DNA from 3 places in the Paracoccus haeundaensis genome. Region 2 is predicted to be linked to each of the others. Evidence: riboswitches for the same ligand, from Rfam matches in the RefSeq annotation. Region 2 holds a riboswitch; each other region holds the start of a gene.
The links. Region 2 has a riboswitch for cobalamin ahead of FHD67_RS03825 (DUF1636 family protein). Riboswitches for the same ligand answer to the same signal wherever they lie in the genome.
Positions count from the first base shown of each region.

Region 1 (7,247 bases), on a different contig from region 2:
CTCCTCGAACCGGTCGGTGGGGATACCTTCGCCCCAGGACTGGTCCACGACCTCGACGTCAAGGCCGTGCCGCTGGCACATGTCGATCCAGCGGTGGCTGAACATGCCGTTGCGCGTGGCCAGAACCGCGTCGCCCGCGGACAGCGTGTTGGTGATCGCCGTCTCCCACCCGCCTGTGCCGGTGGAGGGGAACACGAAGACCTGCGCCTGCGTCGATTTCAGGACCTTTTTGACCCCCTCCAGCGCGGGATGCAGGATCTTTCCGAACATCGGGCTGCGATGGTCGATTGTAGGCATGTCGACGGCCTTGCGAAGCACCTCGGGGATGTTCGTCGGGCCGGGAATGAAGATCGGGTTCTGGGTGCTCACGGTCGGCTCCTCCTTGATGCGACAAGGTGTAGCATGGGTCCGCAAACCGGTAAATTTTTTTGAAATCGTTTTTCGGAAATCTGGTTTAATGCAGGTTTCGCAGCGAAATCATGGGCGCTTGAATTTTTCATTGCCGGAAAGCGGCTTTCATGAAATTATTTTTCTGTGGTGTTACAGACGGAAGGGGCGTGATTCCGATGCAGCAGCCGGTGCGCAAGCGGGGACGGCCAAGAGGCGGCAAGGCCGATCAGCCCGCCGCCAGCATCCAGGCCCTGGACCGCGGGCTGGACGTGCTGGAGGCCCTGGCCGCACATGAGGGGATCACCCTGACCGGCCTGTCCACGCATCTGGATCAGTCCCCCGCCACCATGCACCGCGTCCTGGCCACCCTGGAACACCGTCGCTATGTCGAGAACAATCCCGACCGGCAGGAGTGGTTCATCGGCCCCGAGGCGTTCCGCCTTGGTTCGGCCTTCCTGCGGCGCACGAACATCGTCGAACGCAGCCGTGCGGTGATGCGCGACCTGATGGCCCTGACCGGAGAGACGGCGAACCTGGGCATCGAACGCGACGGCGACGTGCTGTTCGTCAGCCAGGTCGAGACGCATCAGACGATCCGCGCGTTTTTCCCGCCCGGCACCCGGTCTCCGCTGCACGCATCTGGGATCGGCAAGGCGCTGCTGGCGGCGTTCGATCAGACGCGGCTGGCGGTGTTCCTGCGCGACGCGACCTTCACCCGGTTCACGGAAAAGACCATCGCCGACGCGGACGCGCTGCAGGCCGACATCGCCCTGATCCGCCATCGCGGCTTTGCCTTTGACGACGAAGAGCGCACCTTGGGGATGCGCTGTGTCGCGGCCTCCATCGTGAACAGCTATGGCGAGGCGGTGGCCGGGGTGTCGGTGTCGGGCCCCACAAACCGCATGACCGATGCCGCCGTCGACCGCATCGGCGGCATGGTCGCCACCGCGGCGGAACGGATTTCGGCCGATCTGGGATCGGGCCGGGGCGGGCGGTGACCGCCTTTTGCCGGGCGTGGAACGGACGGCGGAATCCCGTTGACAGCTCCGGGGCCTCTGCGCCACAAGGGCGCCGCTACGGTTCCGGCCTGCATGCCGGATCAAAAGGGAACGCCGGTGACAATCCGGGGCTGCCCCCGCAACTGTAAGCGGAGAGCGATGGCCGATCATGCCACTGGAGCGATCCGGGAAGGCCGGCCAAGGCATCGACCCGCAAGCCAGGAGACCTGCCGCAGCACTCACCCATTTCCGGCGCGGGGCGTGCCAGGAAAGCGGCTGATCCGCAGTGGTGACAGTCACCGTCCTGCCGCGACCCACCGGGTCCGTGTGCCGGACATTTCTGTTTGCCGCAGGCCGTGCCTGCCTTGAAAGGTCCGTGCCGATGCGCCGTCCGATCTGTCTTCTGGCGACGCTTGTCGCCCTTCCCGTGACCGCCGCCGCTCAAGGTGCGGCACCGGGAGAACCCATCCTGCTGGACGAGATCGTGCTGACCGCCGGCATCACGCCCGTGGCCCAGGACGGCTATGCCCGCGCCCACACCGTCCTGACCGCGACCGAGATCGAGGATCGCGGCATCGCCACCGTCCAGGACGCCCTGCGCGCGTTGCCCGGCGTGTCGGTCAGCGGCAGCGGCGCCAGCATCGCGCAGGTCCGCATCCGCGGCGCCGAGGCGAACCACACCCTGATCCTGATCGACGGCATCGAGGCGGCGGGGGGCGAGGATGAATACGTGCTGACCGGGCTGGAGACCACCGACATCGACCGGATCGAGGTGCTGCGCGGGCCGCAATCGGTGTTCTATGGATCGAACGCCTCGGCGGGGGTGATCAACATCATCACCCGCGACGCGCCCCAGGGCCTGTCCTATGGCGGTTCGGTCGAGGCCGGGAACGGCGGGGCGGCCTCGGTCCATGTCAGCCGTCGCGGGGAGCGGGGCGGGCTGCGGCTGTCGCTGTCGGCGCGCGACGATCTGGGCTATGACCAGTCGGGCGATGGCGGCGGCAAGGACGGGATCAACCGCAAGACCGCCGTCCTGTCCGGCGACGTCCTGGCCACCGACGATTTGCGCCTTGGGGTGGCGCTGCGCCAGTCCACCGAGGATTACGGCTTTGACGCCGAGAACTTTGCCGCGACCGATGCCGAAAGCTATCTGGTCGATGCCGACCTGTTCGGCCGCCGCGACGAGTTTCAGGGCGGGGTCTGGGCGGAATATACCGCGTTGGACGGCCGCCTGGTCCAGCGCCTGGACTATCAGCACAGCATCACCCGGCAGAGCCAGGACAACAGCCCGTTCCGGCGCGGCCAGACCGAAAAGCTGAAATACCGCGCCAGCCTGGGGTTGGACGGGTCGGCCGCCGATGCCTCGCAGCTGCTGAACCTCTTGGCGGAACATCAGCGCGACAGCAACTCGACCGCGCCGGGGCAGTCCCGGGAGATGTCGTCGGTCGCGCTGGAATACCGCGCGATGCTGGCCAGCGGACTGGATGTCCAGGCCGGGCTGCGCCACGACGCGAACCGCGTCTTTGCCGATTTCACCAGCTGGAACCTGGGTCTGTCCTGGCAGATGCCCGACCGTCCGTTCCGCCTGCACGCATCCGCCGGGACGGGGCTGGTGAACCCGTCCTATTTTGAGCTGTATGCCGATGCCGGCTTCTTCGGCACCGTCTATCAGGGCAATCCCGACCTGCGCCCGGAAAAGAACAGCGGCTTTGATCTGGGGGTCGAGGCGCAGCTGCCGGACGGTCGCGGGACCATCGACGTCACCTATTTCAACGAGACGCTGGAGGATGAGATCACCGACTATCTTGTCGGCATCGAGGATGGCGTGGCGTTCTATTCCTATCGCAACCAGTCCGGCGAAAGCCCCCGCCAAGGGGTCGAGGTCGCGGCCCGCATTCTGGCGACCGACAGTCTGACCCTGGGGGCCAGCTATACCTATCTGGACGCGGAAAATCCCGATGGCAGCGTCAAGACCCGCCGCCCCCGGCACGAGGCAGGCCTGACCGCGACGCTGGCAATCCTGGACGGGCGCGGGTCGGTCACGGGCGATCTGCGTCACGTGGCGGGCACATTCGATGCCCAGATATGGAACGACGGTATCGTAGAAGAACTGCCGTCCTATACCGTGGTCAACCTTGCCGCGGGCTATGACCTGACGCCGAACGTGCGGGCGACGGCGCGGGTGGTGAACCTGTTCGACCGCGATTATTCGGATGTCTGGGGCTTTGCGAACCAGGGGCGGACCGGCACCATCGGCCTGCAGGCGCGCTGGTGATCCGCGGGCTGATCGGGCTGGCGCTGATGGTCGCCCCCGCATGGGCCGACGCGCCCGCGCGGGTGGTGTCGATCAACCTGTGCACCGATCAGCTGGCGATGCTGGTGGCGGCGCCGGGACAGCTGGCCTCGGTCAGCTATCTGGCGCAGGACCGGGTCTCTTCGGCCATGGCGCGCGAGGCCGAGGCCTATCCCACCAATCGCGGCCAGGCCGAGGACATCCTGGCCCTGCAGCCCGACTTGGTGCTGGCGGGCACCTATTCCTCTCCGGCGACGCTGGACATGCTGGACAGGCTGGGCCTGCGCGTGGCGACCTTCGACATGGGGACGGACCTGGACAGCATCCGCACCAACCTGCGCCTGATGGGCGACGTGCTGGGCCGACGGGACCGCGCCGACCGGATTGTGGCGCAGTTCGATCGCGACCTGGCGGCACTGCAGGCGGACCCGCGCCCCGACCGCCGGGCGGCGCTATATGGGGCGAACGGCTACAGCTCGGGTCAGGACAGCCTGGCCGGGGCGATCCTGGCGGCGGCGGGCCTGACGAACGTGGCGACGGAACTGGGCCTGTCGCAGGGAGGCTTTGTGCCGCTGGAGGATCTGGTGATGGCCGATCCCGACCTGATCGTGACCGGCCAGCGTCAGCCCCGTGCCTCGCGCGCCGAGGAGGTGATGGACCACCCCGTCCTGCGCGCCATCACGCCGGGGCGGCAGGTCGTCACTGCGCCCGACCGGGACTGGGCCTGCGGCACGCCGCATGTCCTGCGCGCCGTGGCACAGCTGCGCCAGGTGGCGCCATGAGGCTGACGGCCGCGCTTGGCGCGCTTGTGGGCGTGCTGTTCGTGATATCGCTGCTGATCGGGACCAGCTGGCAGCCGCCCGGGCCCGCGCTGGCGGCGCTGTTCGGGCGGGGCGATCCGCTGTTGGTTCTGATCATGCAGGAACTGCGCCTGCCGCGCGCCATCCTGGGCGCGGCGGTGGGCGCATCGCTTGGGCTGGCGGGGGCCGCGATGCAGGGCTTTCTGCGCAATCCCTTGGCGGAACCGGGGCTGATCGGCACCTCGGGCACGGCGGCGCTTGGGGCGGTGCTGGCGATCCAGACCGGGCTGGCCGCGGCCTTTCCCTTGGGCCTGCCGCTGGCGGCGCTGGCGGGGGCGGCGCTGTCGGTCGGGCTGGTCATGGGACTGGCGGGCCCGCGCGGCGGCGCGCTGGCGCTGATCCTGGCGGGGATCGCCATATCGGCCCTGGCCGGGGCCGCGACCTCGCTGGTCCTGAACCTGTCGCCCAACCCCTTTGCCGCCAACGAGATCGTCTTCTGGATGATGGGGTCGCTGGTCGACCGCTCCATGCTGCATGTCCGCATCGCTGTGCCGGTGATGATCGCGGGCGCGGTGATCCTGTGGCCCGCCGCCCGTGCCCTGCGCGCCCTCAGCCTGGGAGAGGACGCAGCCGCCAGCATGGGCATCAGCCTGCGCGCGCTGCGGCTGCGGCTGGTGCTGGGCACGGCGGCGCTGGTCGGCGGGGCCACGGCGGTGGCGGGCACCGTGGGCTTCGTCGGGCTGGTCGTGCCGCATCTGCTGCGCCGCGCGGTGGGTGGCGATCCGGGGCGGTTGCTGGGCGCATCGGCGCTTGGCGGGGCGGCGATGGTGCTGGCGGCCGACATCGCGGTGCGGGTGATCCTTCCGGGGCGCGACCTCAAGCTGGGCGTCCTGACCGCCCTGATCGGCGCGCCCTTCTTCCTGCAGCTGATCCTGCGGCTGAGGGTGCGGGCATGACCCTGATGCGGCTGTCCGGCCTGTCCCTGTCGCGCGGCGCGGTGCCGGTGCTGGACCGGATCGACCTCGACGTGGGGCCGGGCGAGTTCGTGGGCCTGCTGGGCCCGAACGGCGCGGGCAAGACGACGCTGCTGCGCGCGGCCCTGGGCCTGTTGCCGGCGACGGGGCGGTCATCGCTGGCGGCGCTGGCCCCCGATGCACGGGCGCGCCAGGCGGCCTATCTGCCGCAGGGCCGCGACATCGCCTGGCCGATGCCGGTGGAGGCGGTCGTGGCCCTGGGCCGCATCGCCCATCCCGATGCCGCCGCGCCGCGCGACCACCCTGCGGTCCACGACGCGCTGCGGGCCCTGGGCCTGACGGCCCTGCGTCATCGCGATGCGACCACCCTGTCAGGCGGCGAACAGGCCCGCGTGCTGATCGCCCGCGCGCTGGCGCAGGACACCCCCCTGCTGATCGCGGACGAGCCCATCGCCGGGCTGGACCCCGCCGCCGCCATCGGCGTCATGGACCTGTTCGCGGGACTTGCGCGGCAGGGGCGGGGGGTGGTCGCGTCGCTGCACGACCTGGGGCTGGCCGCGCGGCACTGCACGCGGCTGGTGGTGCTGGACGGGGGCCGCATCGTGGCCGACGGACCGCCCGCCGCCGTGCTGACCACCGACCTGCTGGCGCGGGTCTTCGGCATCGCCGCGCATCTGGCGGACGGTCCGGACGGTCCGATCTTTCAGCCGCTGCGGGTCACCCCGCGCGCATAGGCGCGAAAGCGGCCGCGGCATCTGGACCCCGCACCCCGTTCCGGGTCATGGTCCGCGGCAGGGTACAGGGTCAGCGGGCAAGGGGTGCGGATGTCGTCCAGGTTGAGGTGGTTCATCGTCAGGATCTCCCAGAAGATCTGGGTGGTCGCGGCGCTTTACACGGTGATGGGCATCGGCACGGCCTTCGTCGCGCCGCTGATCGGGCCCATGCTGCCCGACGGGTTGGGCGACAAGCTGGGCTCGGGCGCGGTCGAGGCGGTGCTGTCGGTCCTGGCCAGCTCGATGCTGTCGGTGGTCACCTTCTCGCTTGGGATCATGGTGTCGGCCTTCACGGCGGCATCCGGGTCGGTCACGCCGCGGGCGACGCAGCTGCTGAAATCGGACCGCACCACGCAGCGCGTCCTGTCGACCTTCCTGGGGTCGTTCCTGTTCAGCCTGATCGGCATCATCGCGCTGAACGCGGGCTTTTATTCCGATAATGACCGGCTGGTGCTGTTCGTGGCCACGATCCTGGTCGTGGTCATCATCGTCATCGCGATCCTGCGCTGGATCGCGCACCTGACCGTCTTTGGCCTGATGGACGATTCCATCCGCAAGGTCGAGGAGGCCGCCCGCAGCGCGCTGGACCACCGGCTGGACACGCCCTTCCTGGGCGGTCACGAGGGGTCGGGCCCGCCGCCCGGCGCCCGTGCCGTCCATCACGACCAGATCGGCTATCTGGTCCATGTCGACATGCCGGCGCTGCAGGCGATGGCCGACGACGCGGGCGTGGACATCCACCTGGCGGCCCTGCCGGGCAGGTTCCTGCATCCCGGCCTGCCGGCCCTGTGGATCGCGCGCCAGACCGCGTCCGACCAGGAACCCGATGACGAGGCCCTGTGCAAGGCGCTGACCGTCGCGGAAAGCCGCACCTATGACCAGGACCCGCGGTTCGGCCTGACCGTCCTGACAGAGATCGCCGAACGCGCCCTGTCGCCCGCCGTCAACGACCCGGGCACCGCGATCGACATCCTCGGCCGGTCGGTCCGCCTGCTGTCCGCCTGCGCCGCCGCGCGCGA
Region 1 is NZ_VDDC01000008.1:186,162-193,408, forward strand. Features, by position in the region: gene bhcA (L-aspartate--glyoxylate aminotransferase BhcA) at 1-369, opposite strand, end outside; gene bhcR (HTH-type transcriptional regulator BhcR) at 567-1,388, shown strand; cobalamin riboswitch at 1,451-1,637, shown strand; gene FHD67_RS04865 (TonB-dependent receptor plug domain-containing protein) at 1,771-3,663, shown strand; gene FHD67_RS04870 (ABC transporter substrate-binding protein) at 3,660-4,463, shown strand; gene FHD67_RS04875 (FecCD family ABC transporter permease) at 4,460-5,437, shown strand; gene FHD67_RS04880 (ABC transporter ATP-binding protein) at 5,434-6,189, shown strand; gene FHD67_RS04885 (DUF2254 domain-containing protein) at 6,280-7,247, shown strand, end outside.
Region 1: linked by a shared signal. The riboswitch ahead of FHD67_RS04865 (TonB-dependent receptor plug domain-containing protein) and the one ahead of FHD67_RS03825 (DUF1636 family protein) in region 2 are both predicted to bind cobalamin.

Region 2 (7,247 bases):
TTGATGTCGCAGACGAAGCGGTCGATTCGGGTGATCGCCTCGGCGGCGCTGGCGTCGGGGGGGATGCCCAGATCGGCCTCGACCCCCAGGGCGCGCGCCTCGTCCCGGATTGCGGCGATCAGGCGGTCGCGACGCGCGGGGTCCAGCCCGTCGGCGGTGGAATATTCGTCCAGGGACCGTTCCAGCCCGGCCATGCCGGGGGGCAGGGCCGCGTCCCGCATGGGGGGCGGCATATGGCCCAGGGTCACCGCCCCGATGCGGCGTTTCGCCTGCGCGGCCTCTCCCGGATCGTTGACGATGAAGGGATAGATCACCGGCAGCGACCCCAGCAGAACCTGCGGCCAGCAGTCGCCCGACAGCGCGACCGCCTTGCCCGGCAGCCATTCCAGCGTGCCATGCGCGCCCATGTGGATCAGCGCCCGCGCGCCCTGCTGCGCCAGCCACAGATAGAAGGCCACATAGGCATGGCGCGGCACGCGGGTCAGGTCGTGATAGCTGTCCTCGCGCCCGGCGCGGTGGCTGCGTTCGGGCTGCAGCGCCAGGATCACCGGGCCGTGCAGGCTGGCGCGCAGGTGGAAGGCGCCGTCCCGGCAATCGGGGTCCGTCTCGGGCGGCCCCCAGGCCGCGTGCAGGTCCTCCTGCAGCGCCTGCGGCAGGCGGGCCAGCGCCGCGCGGTAATCGTCCAGCGGCCAAGCCAGGGTGCCGTCCGGCAGCGCGGGCAGGTCCGTGCCCAGCATCGCCCCCACCGCCTGCGCGGATGCCGGCGCGTCCAGCCCCACCGCATGGGCCTGTTGCCAGTCGCGGCCCGGATAGGTGGAGAGCACCATCGCCACGCGACCCGCCCCTTGCGCCATCGCGTGCCAGGCGGCGATGCGGTCGACGGCCCGGGCCCGCATCGGCGCATCGGGCCGGTGCACGAAGCGCGAATACTGCAGGTCCGGGTCGCGCGGGCTGACCGCCTTGAAGCTGATGAGGCCCGCGAAGATGCGTCCGTCGACCTCGGGCAGGACGACGTTCATAGCTAGGTCCGACGGCGACAGACCGCGTTCGGCCGCCAGCCAGTCGCGGCGGCGGTTGGTGGACAGGGCCACCTGGAACACCGGGCAGGACCAGCCGTCGAACGGACCCGCGTTCCCCCCGGAAAACCCGGTCGCGTTCACGACCAGCGCAGGCCCGCCCGGCAGGGCATCGGCCAGCCAGTCGCCCAGGCCCGGCGCCTTGAGCGACGGGGCAAAGACGCCCATCGCCGCGATGCCCCGCGCCCGCAACGCCCGGATCAGCGCGTCGATGGGCGCCACATCCGCCGCCGCCAGCCAGCTGCGATAGAAGGTGACCAGCGCCGCAATAGGGCCCGGATCGGCGACCACCCCCCGGTCGGGGTCGTAGAACCCCATCGCGGGCAGGGTCTTGACCCCCGGCACGGGCGCGGCCTGCAGGCCCGATGCGACGGCCATCTGCGCCAGCGCCGCCTGCGCCGCGACCGCGCCGCCTTGGTCGCAATGCCGCCGCAGCACGCGCAGGACCGAGGGGGGAACGGTCGACATCTCCTCCAGCCGCGGATCGTCGCGGCCGTCCGCGGGCAGCACGGCCAGCGCGATGCCCCGCCGGCGCGCCAGGTCCTGGACCGAGGCCAGGCCATAGGGCCAATACGCCTCTCCGCCGATCAGGCGGATCAGGATGCCGCGCGCGCCCGACAGGGTGTTCTCGACATAGGTGTCGACCGAGACCGGGTGCCGCAGCGCCACCAGGTTGCACAGCCGCGTGGACGGCAGTCCCCCCGCCGCGCGCCGCCAGCCCTCCGCAAAGGCCCCCAGGTCGCTGTCCGAAAAGGACAGGACCACCAGATCGCCGGGCGTCTGCCCGGGATCATAGGGGGTGTCGGTCTGCTCCAGCCCGACCTGTTCGCGGAAGATGACATGCATCAGGCGGGCCCGGTCATGCTGGCACGGCCTCCAGCACGGCGCGGATCGCGTCGGGGTTCACGTCGTCGTGCTCCGCGATCACCACCAGGCGCGAGCGGCGCGGGGTCTGGCCCCACGGGCGGTCGTACTGATGGCGCACCCGCGCGCCCACGGCCTGCACCAAAAGGCGCATGGGTTTGCCCGCGACGGCGACATGGCCCTTGACGCGCAGCACGTTCTGCTCGGCGGCCAGACGGGCGATGCGGGCGGCCAGATCGGCCGGGTCGGTGATTTCGGGCAGGTCGATGACGACGGTGTCGAAATCCTCATGTTCGTGGTCGTCGGCGCCGTCGTGATGGCTGGGGCGGGCGTCCAGATCATCTTCGGCGGCCTTGCCCAGGCCCAGGACCAGGCGAGGATCGACCGCGCCCTCGGTCACGGTCAGGATGGGCAGGGGGCGGGGCAGCTCGGCCTCGATCGCCGACCGTGCCGCTGCGACGCCCTGCGGTCCGGCCAGATCGGCCTTGGTCAGCAGGATGACATCGGCGCAGGCGATCTGATCCTCGAAGACCTCGGACAGGGGCGTCTCGTGGTCCAGGCCGGGGTCGGCGGCGCGCTGCGCGTCCACCGCCGCCACGTCGGGGGCGAAGCGGCCCGCCGCCACGGCCTCGGCATCGGCCAGGGCGATCACGCCGTCCACGGTGATGCGCGAGCGGACGGCGGGCCAGTCGAAGGCCTTCAGCAGGGGCTTGGGCAGCGCGAGGCCCGAGGTCTCGATCAGGATGTGGTCCGGGCGGGCGGGAAGCGCCATCAGCGCCTCCAGCGTGGGGATGAAATCGTCGGCGACGGTGCAGCAGATGCAGCCGTTCGACAGCTCAACGATGTTCTCGGCCGGGCAGGCGGCGTCGGCGCAACCCTTGAGGATCTCTCCATCGACACCCATCGTGCCGAATTCGTTCACGATCACCGCAAGGCGCAGCCCCTGGGGGTTGGCCATCAGATGGCGCACCAGGGTCGTCTTGCCCGACCCCAGAAAGCCGGTGATCACGGTGACGGGGGTCTTGATAAGGTCGTTCATGGTCACTCCTGCGACAGGGTATGCGGGGGGATGCGGGCAAGGCTCTGCTTGCGGAAGACGGCGGGGCGTTCGCGCCACGGCACGATGCCGTCGGCGGTCCCGGCATAGGCGCGCGCGCCCGACAGGATGTCGGCGGCGTCGTCCAGCGTCAGGCGGCCATAGACATAGGACCACTTGCCCGGCGCGGACAGCGCGACGGAACAGCCCTGCGAACAGGCAGAAAGGCATTCGACGGGGCGGATCTCGACGCCGTCGGGGGCGGTGCGGGACAGCAGGTCGTGCAGCCGGGCGCCAAGGCGCGGCACGTCCGGGCCAGGGGCATCCGTCCTTGCGGCATCGGTCCCTGCGGCATCGGGAACCGGGTCGGGCACGGTGCCGCGACAGGTGGTGCAGACATGCAGAACGGCGCGCATCGCGGCCCCTTCCTTGTTGCGGCAAGGGGCGTCCGAGAGGAGGCGGCACGGGGCATCCGGCCATCACCTGCCGGTCGCGAAACACCCCGTTCGCCCGTCATCGTCAGGTGCTGGCAGGTCTCCCGGCTTGCGGATCCAGGGGCGAATGCCCCAACGGTCGTCCCACCTTCCCAGCCCCAATCGGGGCCAGTGGATCGGGCGACCTCTCCGGTCACGGTCGCGGGGGCGGCTGCGCTTGGGGTCGCGGGTCTGGTGACCCGGGGCCTTGTCGCATTCCCTCTTCGCCTGTCATAGACAGGAACCAACACGCCCTCACCCAAACCCCCGCACCCGCCGTTTGTCAACCGCAAGGAGCGACCCGATGACGCAGACCGACCCGATTTCCGCCGAGGATCAGGACCGCCACGCCGCCAAGATGGCCAGGAAAAAGGCCGCACGCGACCGCATGATGGAGACCAAGACCGGCGAAAAGGGCCTGATCATCGTCCATACCGGGCCGGGCAAGGGCAAGTCGTCGTCGGGGTTCGGCATGATCATGCGCTCCATCGCGCACGGGATGCCCTGCGCCGTTGTGCAGTTCATCAAGGGCGCGTGGGACACGGGCGAACGCACGCTGCTGACCACGCATTTCACCGACATCTGCCAGTTCCACGCCATGGGCGAGGGCTTTACCTGGGAGACGCAGGACAAGTCCCGTGACATCGCCATGGCGCAGGCCGGGTGGGCGCGCGCGCGGGACCTGATCCGTGACCCGGCCATCCGCATGGTCCTGCTGGACGAGATCAACATCGCGCTGCGCTATGGTTATCTGGACGCGGCCGAAGTGGTGGCCTTTCTGCAGGCGGAAAAGCCCGCCATGACCCATGTGGTGCTGACCGGGCGCGGCGCCCCCGACGCGCTGATCGAGGCTGCCGACCTGGTGACCGAGATGACCCAGGTCAAGCATCCGTTCCGGTCTGGGATCAAGGCGCAGGCCGGGGTCGAATACTGACGCGCGCGGGTCGGCAGTCAAAAAACCTCACGCGGCGGTGAACCCTCGGGGGGAGTCACGGGTTCCCTTTGGTATATCCCAATCGCCGGAGCCCGCCTGACGTGACCCCACCCCCGCTTGCCCCCGACGCCGCCCTGTTCCTGGATTTCGACGGCTGCCTGGTCGACATCGCCCCCCGGCCCGATGCGGTCGTTGTCACGCAGGCGCTGCGCGACCGGCTGGCGGCGCTGTACCGGAGGCAGGGGGGTGCGGTGGCGCTGATCTCGGGGCGCGACGTGGCCGACCTGCGCGGACATATGGACGGGTTCGAGGGCATCGTCGCGGGCAGCCACGGCGCCGAACTGTCGCTGCGCCCCGGCCGCATTCAGACCCTGCACCGGGTGGATTTCGACGCGGGCCCCCTTCATGCCGCGGCCCATGCCGCCGCCGCGCCCCATCCCGCCCTGCTGGTCGAGGAAAAGCCCCACGGCGTCGCACTGCATTATCGGGACGCCCCCGATCTGCGCGCCTTTGTCGATGAGGTGATGCAGGATCTGGCCGATCGGAACCCGCATCTGGTGCTGCAGCCCGCCAAGATGGCGGTCGAACTGCGCCCCGGCGGTGTCGGCAAGGACAGCGCGCTGGCGCATCTGATGACGCTTGAGCCCTTTGCCGGGCGCGTGCCGGTCTTTGCGGGCGACGATACCACCGACGAACCCGCCATGGCCGAGGCGCAGGCCCGCGGTGGCTTTGCCATCAAGATCGGCGACGGTCCCACCGCCGCGCATCACCGATTGTCCGACCCTGCCGCGCTGGCCGCCTGGCTTGACGCATCGCTGAACTGAGGAATGCCCATGTCCACCGAACCGCGCCTGATCGTCGTCTCGAACCGCCTGCCGCTGGGGGACGATCCCTCGGGCGGGCTGGTGGTGGCGCTGGAGGATGCGTTGCGCAGTTCCGGCGGGGTGTGGGTGGGTTTCTCGGGCGAGGTGACGGACGATCCCGCGCCCGACCTGCAGGACCATCCGGGCGCGGCGTTCCAACGGCTGTCCTTTGACCTGACCCCGCAAGAGCATGACGAATACTATCTGGGCTATTCCAACTCCATCCTGTGGCCGCTGTGCCATGGGCGCCCCAACCTGATGCGCATCAGGCCCGAATACCTGGATGGATATGCACGGGTGAACCAGCGCATCGCGCGGATGCTGCTGCCGGTCCTGCGCCCCGATGACCGGATCTGGGTGCAGGATTATCACCTGTTCCCGATGGCCGCCGAACTGCGCGCCTTGGGGGTGGAAAACCCGATCGGCCATTTCCTGCACATCCCCATTCCGGGTCCGGCTGATTGCGCGGCCCTGCCCAACCCCGCGCAGCTGTTCGATTGGCTGTCCCATTACGATCTGCTGGGGTTCCAGGCCGAACGCGACCTTGGCGCCTTTGCCGAAAGCGCCCGTCAGCTGGCGGACGGCGATCAGGTCGCGCCGGACCGCTTCCGGCTGTCGGGACGCATGGTCCGCACGCAGGTCTTTCCGATCGGCATCGACGCCGCGGCCTTCATCACCGAGGCAGCAGACGCCCCCGACAGCGACCGCATGCGCCTGTTGACCGGGGCCAAGATGATGATCGGCGTCGACCGGCTGGATTATTCCAAGGGCATCCCGCAGCGGTTCCGGGCCTATCAGCTGCTGCTGGAAAAGATCCCCGACCTGCACGAGAAGATCTCGTTCCTGCAGATCGCGCCTCCGACGCGGGGCGAGGTCGAAGCCTATCAGGACATCCGGGAGGAGACCGAACACCTGGCCGGACGCATCAACGGCCAGTTCGCGACGTTGAACTGGACGCCGATCCGGTTCATTCATCGGCCGTTCCCGCGTCCCGTGCTGGCGGGGCTGTACCGGCAGGCGCGCATCGGGTTGGTCACGCCGCTGGCCGACGGGATGAACCTGGTCGCCAAGGAATACGTCGCCGCTCAGAACCCCGACGATCCGGGCGTGCTGATCCTGTCGCGCTTTGCCGGGGCCGCTGAGACCATGGCCGAGGCGCTGATCATCAACCCCCACGACCCGCATGATCTGGCCGTCGCGATGGCACAGGCGATGCGGATGTCGCAAGCCGAACGCCGCGACCGCCATGCCGCCCTCCTGAAAGGTGTGGTGGACCACGATGTCGCCTGGTGGTCGCGCACCTATCTGGAGGCGCTGACGGCGCGGTGATTCGCGCGGGGTGTGCCCAAGGATCGGGCAATACCCTCAAATTGCGCCCTGTCCCGTGGCAGCGCACGTTCCGGTTGACCGAGCGGCGCGGCCTGCGGTGACAGGGGCGCGGGTCCGGCGCATGGTGGACCTATGAAGCAGATGCTTCGTGGCGTCCTCCTCCCGGTCCGGCCACGGACACTTCGGAAAGCCGCCGGTCCTGCCGCCCCCCTCCTCCCTGCGGCCAGGTCCGGCGGTCTTTTCGTCTCAGCCGATCAGGCCCGCCACGTGGCGCAGGGCTGCGGCATAGCCGTTCAGCCCCAGCCCCGCGATCACTCCGTCGGCGCGCTTTGACACGAACGAATGGTGGCGGAACGCCTCGCGCTTGTGGACCTGGCTGATATGGACCTCGATCACCGGGCCGTCGAAGGCGTTCAGCGCATCCAGCACCGCGACCGAGGTATGGGTCAGTGCCGCCGGGTTGATGACGATGGCCGCGGCTTCCAGCCGGGCTTCGTGGATCCAGTCGACGATCTGGCCTTCCCAGTTCGACTGCAGGAAGCGGATGTCATGCGGGGCGGCGGCCTTGCGGCACAGCGCCTCAAGATCGGCCAGCGTCTCGTGGCCATAGACCTCGGGCTGGCGCTGGCCCAGCAGGTTCAGGTTCGGACCGTTCAGAACATGGATCAGCGG
Region 2 is NZ_VDDC01000007.1:184,224-191,470, reverse strand. Features, by position in the region: gene cobN (cobaltochelatase subunit CobN) at 1-1,922, opposite strand, end outside; gene cobW (cobalamin biosynthesis protein CobW) at 1,936-2,979, opposite strand; gene FHD67_RS03825 (DUF1636 family protein) at 2,982-3,392, opposite strand; cobalamin riboswitch at 3,488-3,713, opposite strand; gene cobO (cob(I)yrinic acid a,c-diamide adenosyltransferase) at 3,754-4,383, shown strand; gene otsB (trehalose-phosphatase) at 4,485-5,207, shown strand; gene FHD67_RS03810 (alpha,alpha-trehalose-phosphate synthase (UDP-forming)) at 5,217-6,575, shown strand; gene aroQ (type II 3-dehydroquinate dehydratase) at 6,822-7,247, opposite strand, start outside.

Region 3 (7,247 bases), on a different contig from region 2:
GGTCATCACCCGAGGCATGTCGCGCGGCAGCGCGTCGAACACGGTCTGGCGGCCCAGCTCGTCGTTTTCCGACGTGATTAGGCCCAGGGGCTTGTAGTACAGCCACAGCCGCGTCTCCTGCGGCTCCTCCAGCTTCTTGCCGTCGACGGTGATCCGGTCGGTGGGCAGAACGTCCAGGGCGGGACTGTCGATCTTCTTGCCGTTTACGCTGACGCGGCCCTCAATGATCATCCGCTCGGCCTCGCGCCTGCTGGCGACACCGGCGCGCGCCATCACCTTGGCGATGCGGTCGGCTTCGGTGCGGGGGGCGACCTGGGGGGCCTTGCGGTCGGGAATCTGATCGTCGGTCATGCGCGTCTCCTTCGCATCGCTGCGGGGCAAAGAGGGGTGCATACGCCCAAGAGGGCCGTGTGGGAAGCGTTTCTTTCCCCGGCTTGCGCGCCGCGCGGGGGATTGCGACAAGACGGTCATGGTCCCCTTCACCACCCATATGGCGCTTGCCCTGTCCCAAGCCCGCGACGCCGCCCTGCGCGGAGAGGTGCCGGTGGGCGCCGTCGTGACCGACCCGCAGGGCCGCGTGGTGGCCGCCGCGGGCAACCGCACGCGCGAACTGTCCGACCCGACCGCCCATGCCGAGATCCTGGCGATCCGTGCCGCCTGCGCGGCCCTGGGGTCCGAACGCCTGCCCGGTCACGAGCTGTGGGTCACGCTGGAGCCCTGCCCGATGTGCGCGGCGGCCATCTCGGCCGCGCGGATCGCCCGGCTGTATTACGGGGCGTCGGACCCGCGCATGGGGGGCGTCGCCCATGGCGCGCAGGTGTTCCGGCACGCGCAGTGCCATCATCGCCCGGAGGTTTATGACGGCCTGGCCGCGCCGGAATCACGCGACCTGCTGCGGCGGTTCTTTGCGCAACGACGGTGACGCGACCGCTTGAACCTGCCGCGCGGGCGGACTATACCGATCCCCGCGCGGGTGTTGTGTAATGGTAAGACCCTAGCCTTCCAAGCTAGAGACACGGGTTCGATTCCCGTCACCCGCTCCAATCCCTCTCATGGCATCAGACGACCGGATGAAACCGCATCACGCGGCTGCCGTCCTGCGGATCGGTCAGCGTGCTTGCCCGCACCTGAAAGACGCGCGCCAGAAGGTCCGCGGTCAGGATACGGTCTGGCGGGCCCAGGGCCACCAACCGACCGGCCTGCATCACCGCCAGCCTGTCGCAGCGCATCGCCTGGTTCAGGTCATGCAGGGCGATCACCGTGGTCAGGCCCAGGCCGCCCACCAGATCCAGGATCGCCAGCTGATGACGGATGTCCAGGTGGTTCGTCGGCTCGTCCAGCAGCAGGATCCGCGGCGCCTGCGCCAGCGCACGGGCGATATGGGCGCGCTGGCGTTCGCCCCCCGACAGAGTCGACCAGTCGCGCCCCGCCAGATGTGCCAGGTCGACCCGCGCCAGCGCCTGCGTCACATGCGCCTCGTCCGCCGGGGACCAGGGCCGCAGGGCGTCCAGCCAGGGCGTGCGCCCCAAGGCCACGGCATCGCGGACCGTGATGCGGTCCGACGTCTCGGCGCTTTGGGCGACCAGGGCGATGTGGCGGGCGACCTGGCGCGCAGGCATGGTGCGCAGCGGCCGGCCGTCCAGCGCGACCTGGCCGCCGTCGGGGCGGACCAACCCGGCCAGCATCCGCAGCAGCGTGGACTTGCCCGACCCGTTCGGGCCGATCAGGCCCAGCATCTCTGCGGGGCGGATGTCCAGGGTGACGCCGGCCACCAGGGCGCGTCCGCGCAGGCGGCGGGTCAGATCACGCGCGATCAGCATCATGACGCGGACCGCCCGCGGATCAGAATCGCCGCAAAGGCCGGCGCGCCGACCAGCGCGGTCACGACGCCGATGGGCAGGGTCTGGCCGGGTACCAGCATCCGCGCGATCACGTCCGCGGCGATCAGGAAGACCATGCCGATCAGCGCCGACACGGGCACCAGCCGCGCGTGGCGCGTGCCCACCAGGAACCGTGCCGCATGCGGGACGACCAGCCCGACAAAGCCGATCGCACCGGTGACCGACACCATGACCGCCGTGGCCATGGCGGTCGCCAGGATCAGCACGGCCTGAACGCGCCGGACCGGCACGCCCAGGGACGCCGCCGATTCCGTGCCGAAGGCAAAGGCGTCCAGCGCGCGGATGTGCCATGCGGCCGCGCCAAGGACGGTCACGGCGGCGGCCAGCGACAGGCCGACATCGTCCCACCGGACGCCCGACAGGTTGCCCAGCAGCCAGAACATGATGCCGCGCGCCTGTTCCGCACTGGCCGACCGCGCGATGATGAAGCTGGTCAGGGCGTTGAACAGCTGCGACCCGGCGATGCCTGCCAGCACGATCTGCGCGGCACCCCGCGCGCCCGGACCACCACCCGACAGGCGCGCCAACCCCACCACCAACGCAAAGGCCGCGATCGCGCCCAGCAGCGCGCCCGCCGACATCGGCACGAACCCCGCGCCGATCCCCGCCACCGCGACCGTCACGGCCCCCGTAGACGCCCCCGCCGAGATGCCCAGCAGATAGGGGTCGGCCAGTGCGTTGCGCAACAGCGTCTGCAGGACCAGCCCCGAGATCGCCAGCCCCGCTCCGCAGGCCCCTGCCACCAGCGCGCGCGGCAGGCGGTAAGCCCAGACGATACCCTGATCGATCGGGTCCAGCGGATAGCCCGCACCCAGCATCTGGTTGGCCAGCGCCTGCCAGACGGTCGAGAGGGGGATCGGCGTTTCCCCCAGGGCGGTGCCGGCCAGGGGGGCCGCCACGATCAGCAGCGACACCCACAGCCAGACCGGGGCCAAGGGGCGGCGGACGGTCGGCACCCCGACATCGGCGGTCATTCGGACAGCCCGTCCATGCCCGCCGCCAAGGCCTCCAGCCCGTCGATCATGCGAATGCCGGGATGCAGCGCCTCGGCGTCCAGGATGACGATGCGATCCCGGCGCACGGCGGTCATCCGGCGCGTGACCGGGTCCGTTTTCAGAAAGCGCAGCTTTGCCTCGACATCGTCGGCAGGAAAGCGGCGGCGGTCCATGCGCGCGATCACCAGCACCGAGGGGTCGGCACGGGCGATCGTCTCCCACCCTACGGCGGGCCATTCCTCGTCCGAGGTCACGACGTTGCGCAGGCCAAGGCGGTCCATCATCCAGGCCGGGACGCCCATCCCGCCCGCCATGTAGGGGTCCAGCGCCAGATCGGCTGAGGAGAACCAGACCGCCGCGGACGCATCCGGCAGGTCCATCGCCCGCGCGCGCTCCACGACCGCCACCTCTCGGGCCTGCAGGTCGGCGATCAGCGCCTGGCCCGCGTCCTGCGCGTCCATGACGCGCGCGATCTGGTCGATGCCGTCCCACAGCGTCGCGATGTCGAAGGGCGCAAGGCGGGTGCCGTCGGCGCCCACGCTGTTGTCCTTGCCTTGGCAGTCCGTGGGCATGACATAGGCCGGAATGCCCAGATCGGCGAACTGCCGGCGCGTGCCGACCGCCCCCTGATCCCCGATCATCCAGGCGAACATCGTCGGCACGAAGCCGGGGCGCCGGTTCACCACCGATTCAAAGCTGGGCGTGTCGTCGCTGATGCGGTCAACCCTGGCATCATCCTCTGCAAAGGCGGGCAGCACCGGGGTGAACCACAGCGCGGTCCCGGCCATCCGGTCCGCCTGGCCCAGCGCATACAGGATCTCGGTCGTGGACTGGCCGATCGACACGACGTTGTCGGGACGCGCGGGGATGGTCACTTGGTGCCCGCAATTGTCGATCACCAGCGGATAGTCGGTCGGCGCGGCAAGGGCCGCCTGGCCCAGGCCCAGCGCCACCGCGGTCGTCAGGAAGATTCTGGTCGTCATGGTCGTCCTTCATGAAACGAAGGACGGGGCTGAAAAAGGCGCAGCGGCGTCACCGGGGTCCCACCCACCTTCGCGGTCGCGTCGGATGAAGGCCGTGGATCGGCGCATGCGGTCTTTCTCCGGGGCACCCCGCCCGGGTTGGTTCAGGTCATGATGGCAGGTCTCCTGACTTGCGGGTCGCGGCCTTCCCCGCCTTCCCGGCGCAGGGGGCGCCAGTGGCATCATAGGGTCGGCTACCGCTTACAGTTGCGGGGGCAGTCGCGGATTCGGCGCCTGATGGCTACACCTCACCACGTTCCCTTTTCACCCTGCCGGGGCCTTGGCCGGCACGGGAACCATCACGGACGGAAATGCCGCCGGGTGGGGACAAAGTCAACTGCCGCGGCAAGCAGCCCGCAGCCGACCCGGCCACCACGGCCGACGCACCTGTGACACCCGCCGCTTATGCCAGCCTGATCCCGGCGACCGGTGCGCCGCTGGTCGAACGCGCTGGCGCCCTGCGGAGGAAGGAGTTGGTCGCAGTCCTTCCTGCCAGGCATTGATGGGGGGTCGGATATAGGGCGTCAGACCACCGGGCGATCCAGCGCCTGACACCGCAGGGCTTCAAACCTGGCCGGGCCTCTTTCGCCACAGGTGGCGAAGGTCCAGCCGGGGATAGTCCCGCTCGATCTGGCTGCCCCAGAACAGGCCGGCGATCGGGGCTTCGGGATGGTCAGGGTCAAGGCCATAGTCGATCTGGGCGATGCGTTCGGCCGGCATGTGCAGGGTGTATCGCAGGAACAGGAACTGCTCCAGCCAGGCGTCATGGTCCTTGTTCGTGAACAGGTCCGGACGGGGGACGGGTTCGGGGTCGTGCATGGTGGGTCAGCTTTGGGTGACGGACCCGGATCATCCGTCAATCCGCTTGCCGGTGCAACATTCCTGTCCCCGAACGAAAAGGGGGCACGCCGCATCCGGCATGCCCCCCGATCCACGGCAGGCGATCAGTAGATCGCCAGGGCCGGGAACAGGATCAGCAGGCCCACCGCCAGGATCTGCAGCCCGATGAAGGGCAGCAGGGCGCGGAAGATTTCTCCCAGCGAGATGTCCGGCGGGGTCACTGACTTCAGGTAGAAGGCGGCGGGCCCGAAGGGCGGCGACAGGAAGCTGACCTGCATGTTCATCGCGAACAGCACCCCGAACCAGACGGGGTCGTATCCCAGGCTGACGATGATCGGCACGAAGATCGGCATGGTCAGCAGCGCGATGCCGACCCAGTCCAGGAACATACCCAGCACGAACAGGATCGCCATCATGAACAGGATGATGATCGTCGGGTTGTCGCTGATGCCGGTGATCAGTTCCGACACGAAGTTGATGCCGCCCATCAGGTTGAAGACGCCCACCAGGGCAGATGCACCGATGCCGATCCAGACGATCATGCCGACCGTCTGCAGCGTCTGCATGGCCGCGCCGCGCAGCAGGCCCCAGGTGAATTCGCCGCGGATCACGGTCGAGATCAGCACGCCCGCCACGCCCACGGCGCTGGCCTCGGTCACGGATGCGATGCCGCCATAGATGGAGCCCAGCACCATGATCACGACCAGGATCGGCAGGAACAGGCCCTTGAGCAGGCGCAGCTTTTCGTCCCGCGGGACGCGGGCGGTGACGGCCGGGGGCACGTCGCCCGGCGTCAGCCAGGCACGGATCAGCACATAGGCCACATAGAGCAGCGCCAGCATGAAGCCCGGCACGAAGGCGGCCGTGAATAGGTCGCCGATCGAGACGTTCGCGGTCAGGCCATAGATGATCAGCACGATCGAAGGCGGCACCATGGTCCCCAGGCTGCCGCCCGCGCAGACGACGCCGATGGCCAGCTTGCGGTCATAGCCCTGGGCCAGCATCTGGGGCAGCGCGATTAGGCCCAGCAGCACGACCTCTCCGCCGATGATGCCGGACATGGCGGCCAGGATGACGGCCACGAAGATCGTCTGGACCGCCACGCCGCCGCGGATGCGGCCGCCGACCAGGCGCATCGCCTCGAACAGGTCGCGGGCGATGCCGCTGCGGTCCAGGATCGCGGCCATCAGCACGAACATCGGCACCGACACGAAGACGAAGCTGGACACGAAGGTATAGACGCGGCTGGTGATCAGCGGCACGACGTTCGGACCGAACCACCCGAGCGCGAAGATCAGCGTGACCAGCAGCGTGACGAAGGCCAGCGGGATGCCCGTCAGCAGCAAAAGCAGCAGCAGCGCGAACAGAAGGCCCGTCCCGGCCTCGATCCCCAGGGATTGCAGCGAACCGAAGATCTCCATCAGCGGGCTCCCTTGTGCCCGCGGGCATAGTTGACGGTCAGGATGGCGAATTGCAGGGCCATGATCGCCAGCGCCACCATCAGCAGCACCTTGAGCACGCCCGGATAGGCCGGGTTCCAGGCCGAGCCCGAGGTCTCGAGGTGAAAGCTGCCGTCGGGGCGCCAGGCGGACCGCTTGACCATCTGCCAGGCCGCCCAGGCGAAGGCGCCCGAGGACAGGCCGCAGATCGCCGAGATGAGGATGTCGGCCACCCGCCGCGCGGCGGGCGGCAGCAGGTCATAGACCAGGACGACCCGGATGTGCCGGTCGCGCGCGGTGCACAGCAAGCCCCCGTAGACGAACGAGATCGCGCACAGGAACACCGTCGTCTCGTGCGCCCAGTTCGTCGGGCGGCCGAACACGTAACGCAGCACGACCTCCTGGATCAGGATCAGCATGGCGACCACCAGGCCCAGGGCCGGGATGATCGCCAGACGGTCGATCACGCGACCCAGGCGCCCCGACTGGGGCACGGCCTCGTGTTCCTCGCGCGGAATGGCTTCGGATGCGTCCATCATGTCCTCCTCCCTGGAAGGGACCGGGCGCGGACGCCCGATCCTGCGGCGCTTACTGCACCAGGCCCTTTTCGGTCAGGTACGCGGTCAGCGCGTCATAGACCTGCTGCGCCGCGGGCGACTGTCCGGCGACCTTTTCCCATTCGCCCATCGCGATGCCGCGGAACTTGGTGCGCTCTTCGTCGGACCAGTCGTGGACGGTGATCGTCCCGCCGGCCTCGGCCTCCGCCACGGCGGCCGCGTCGGCCTCGGCCAGGGCTGCGACCTGGACGCGGGCGAAATCGCGAACCGACTGCGTCATCACCTGCTGCAGGTCCTCGGGCAGGGCGTCCCATTTCTCCTTGTTCATCGAGATCTCGACCAGGGGCATGGAGTGGAAGCCGGGATAGACCGGATGGGGCGCGACCTCGTTCAAGCCTTGGGCTTGGTTGGTCGAAAAGACGCTGTAATCGGCCGCGTCGATGACCTTCTTGTCCAGCGATGTGAACACCTCGGAGCCGGGCAGGTTCACCGG
Region 3 is NZ_VDDC01000051.1:921-8,167, forward strand. Features, by position in the region: partial or broken gene FHD67_RS20970 (pseudouridine synthase) at 1-351, opposite strand, end outside; gene FHD67_RS18530 (nucleoside deaminase) at 470-922, shown strand; tRNA gene FHD67_RS18535 (tRNA-Gly) at 970-1,043, shown strand; gene FHD67_RS18540 (ABC transporter ATP-binding protein) at 1,059-1,823, opposite strand; gene FHD67_RS18545 (FecCD family ABC transporter permease) at 1,820-2,875, opposite strand; gene FHD67_RS18550 (ABC transporter substrate-binding protein) at 2,872-3,879, opposite strand; cobalamin riboswitch at 4,018-4,234, opposite strand; gene FHD67_RS18555 (hypothetical protein) at 4,483-4,737, opposite strand; gene FHD67_RS18560 (TRAP transporter large permease) at 4,863-6,179, opposite strand; gene FHD67_RS18565 (TRAP transporter small permease subunit) at 6,179-6,736, opposite strand; gene FHD67_RS18570 (TRAP transporter substrate-binding protein) at 6,786-7,247, opposite strand, start outside.
Region 3: linked by a shared signal. The riboswitch ahead of FHD67_RS18550 (ABC transporter substrate-binding protein) and the one ahead of FHD67_RS03825 (DUF1636 family protein) in region 2 are both predicted to bind cobalamin.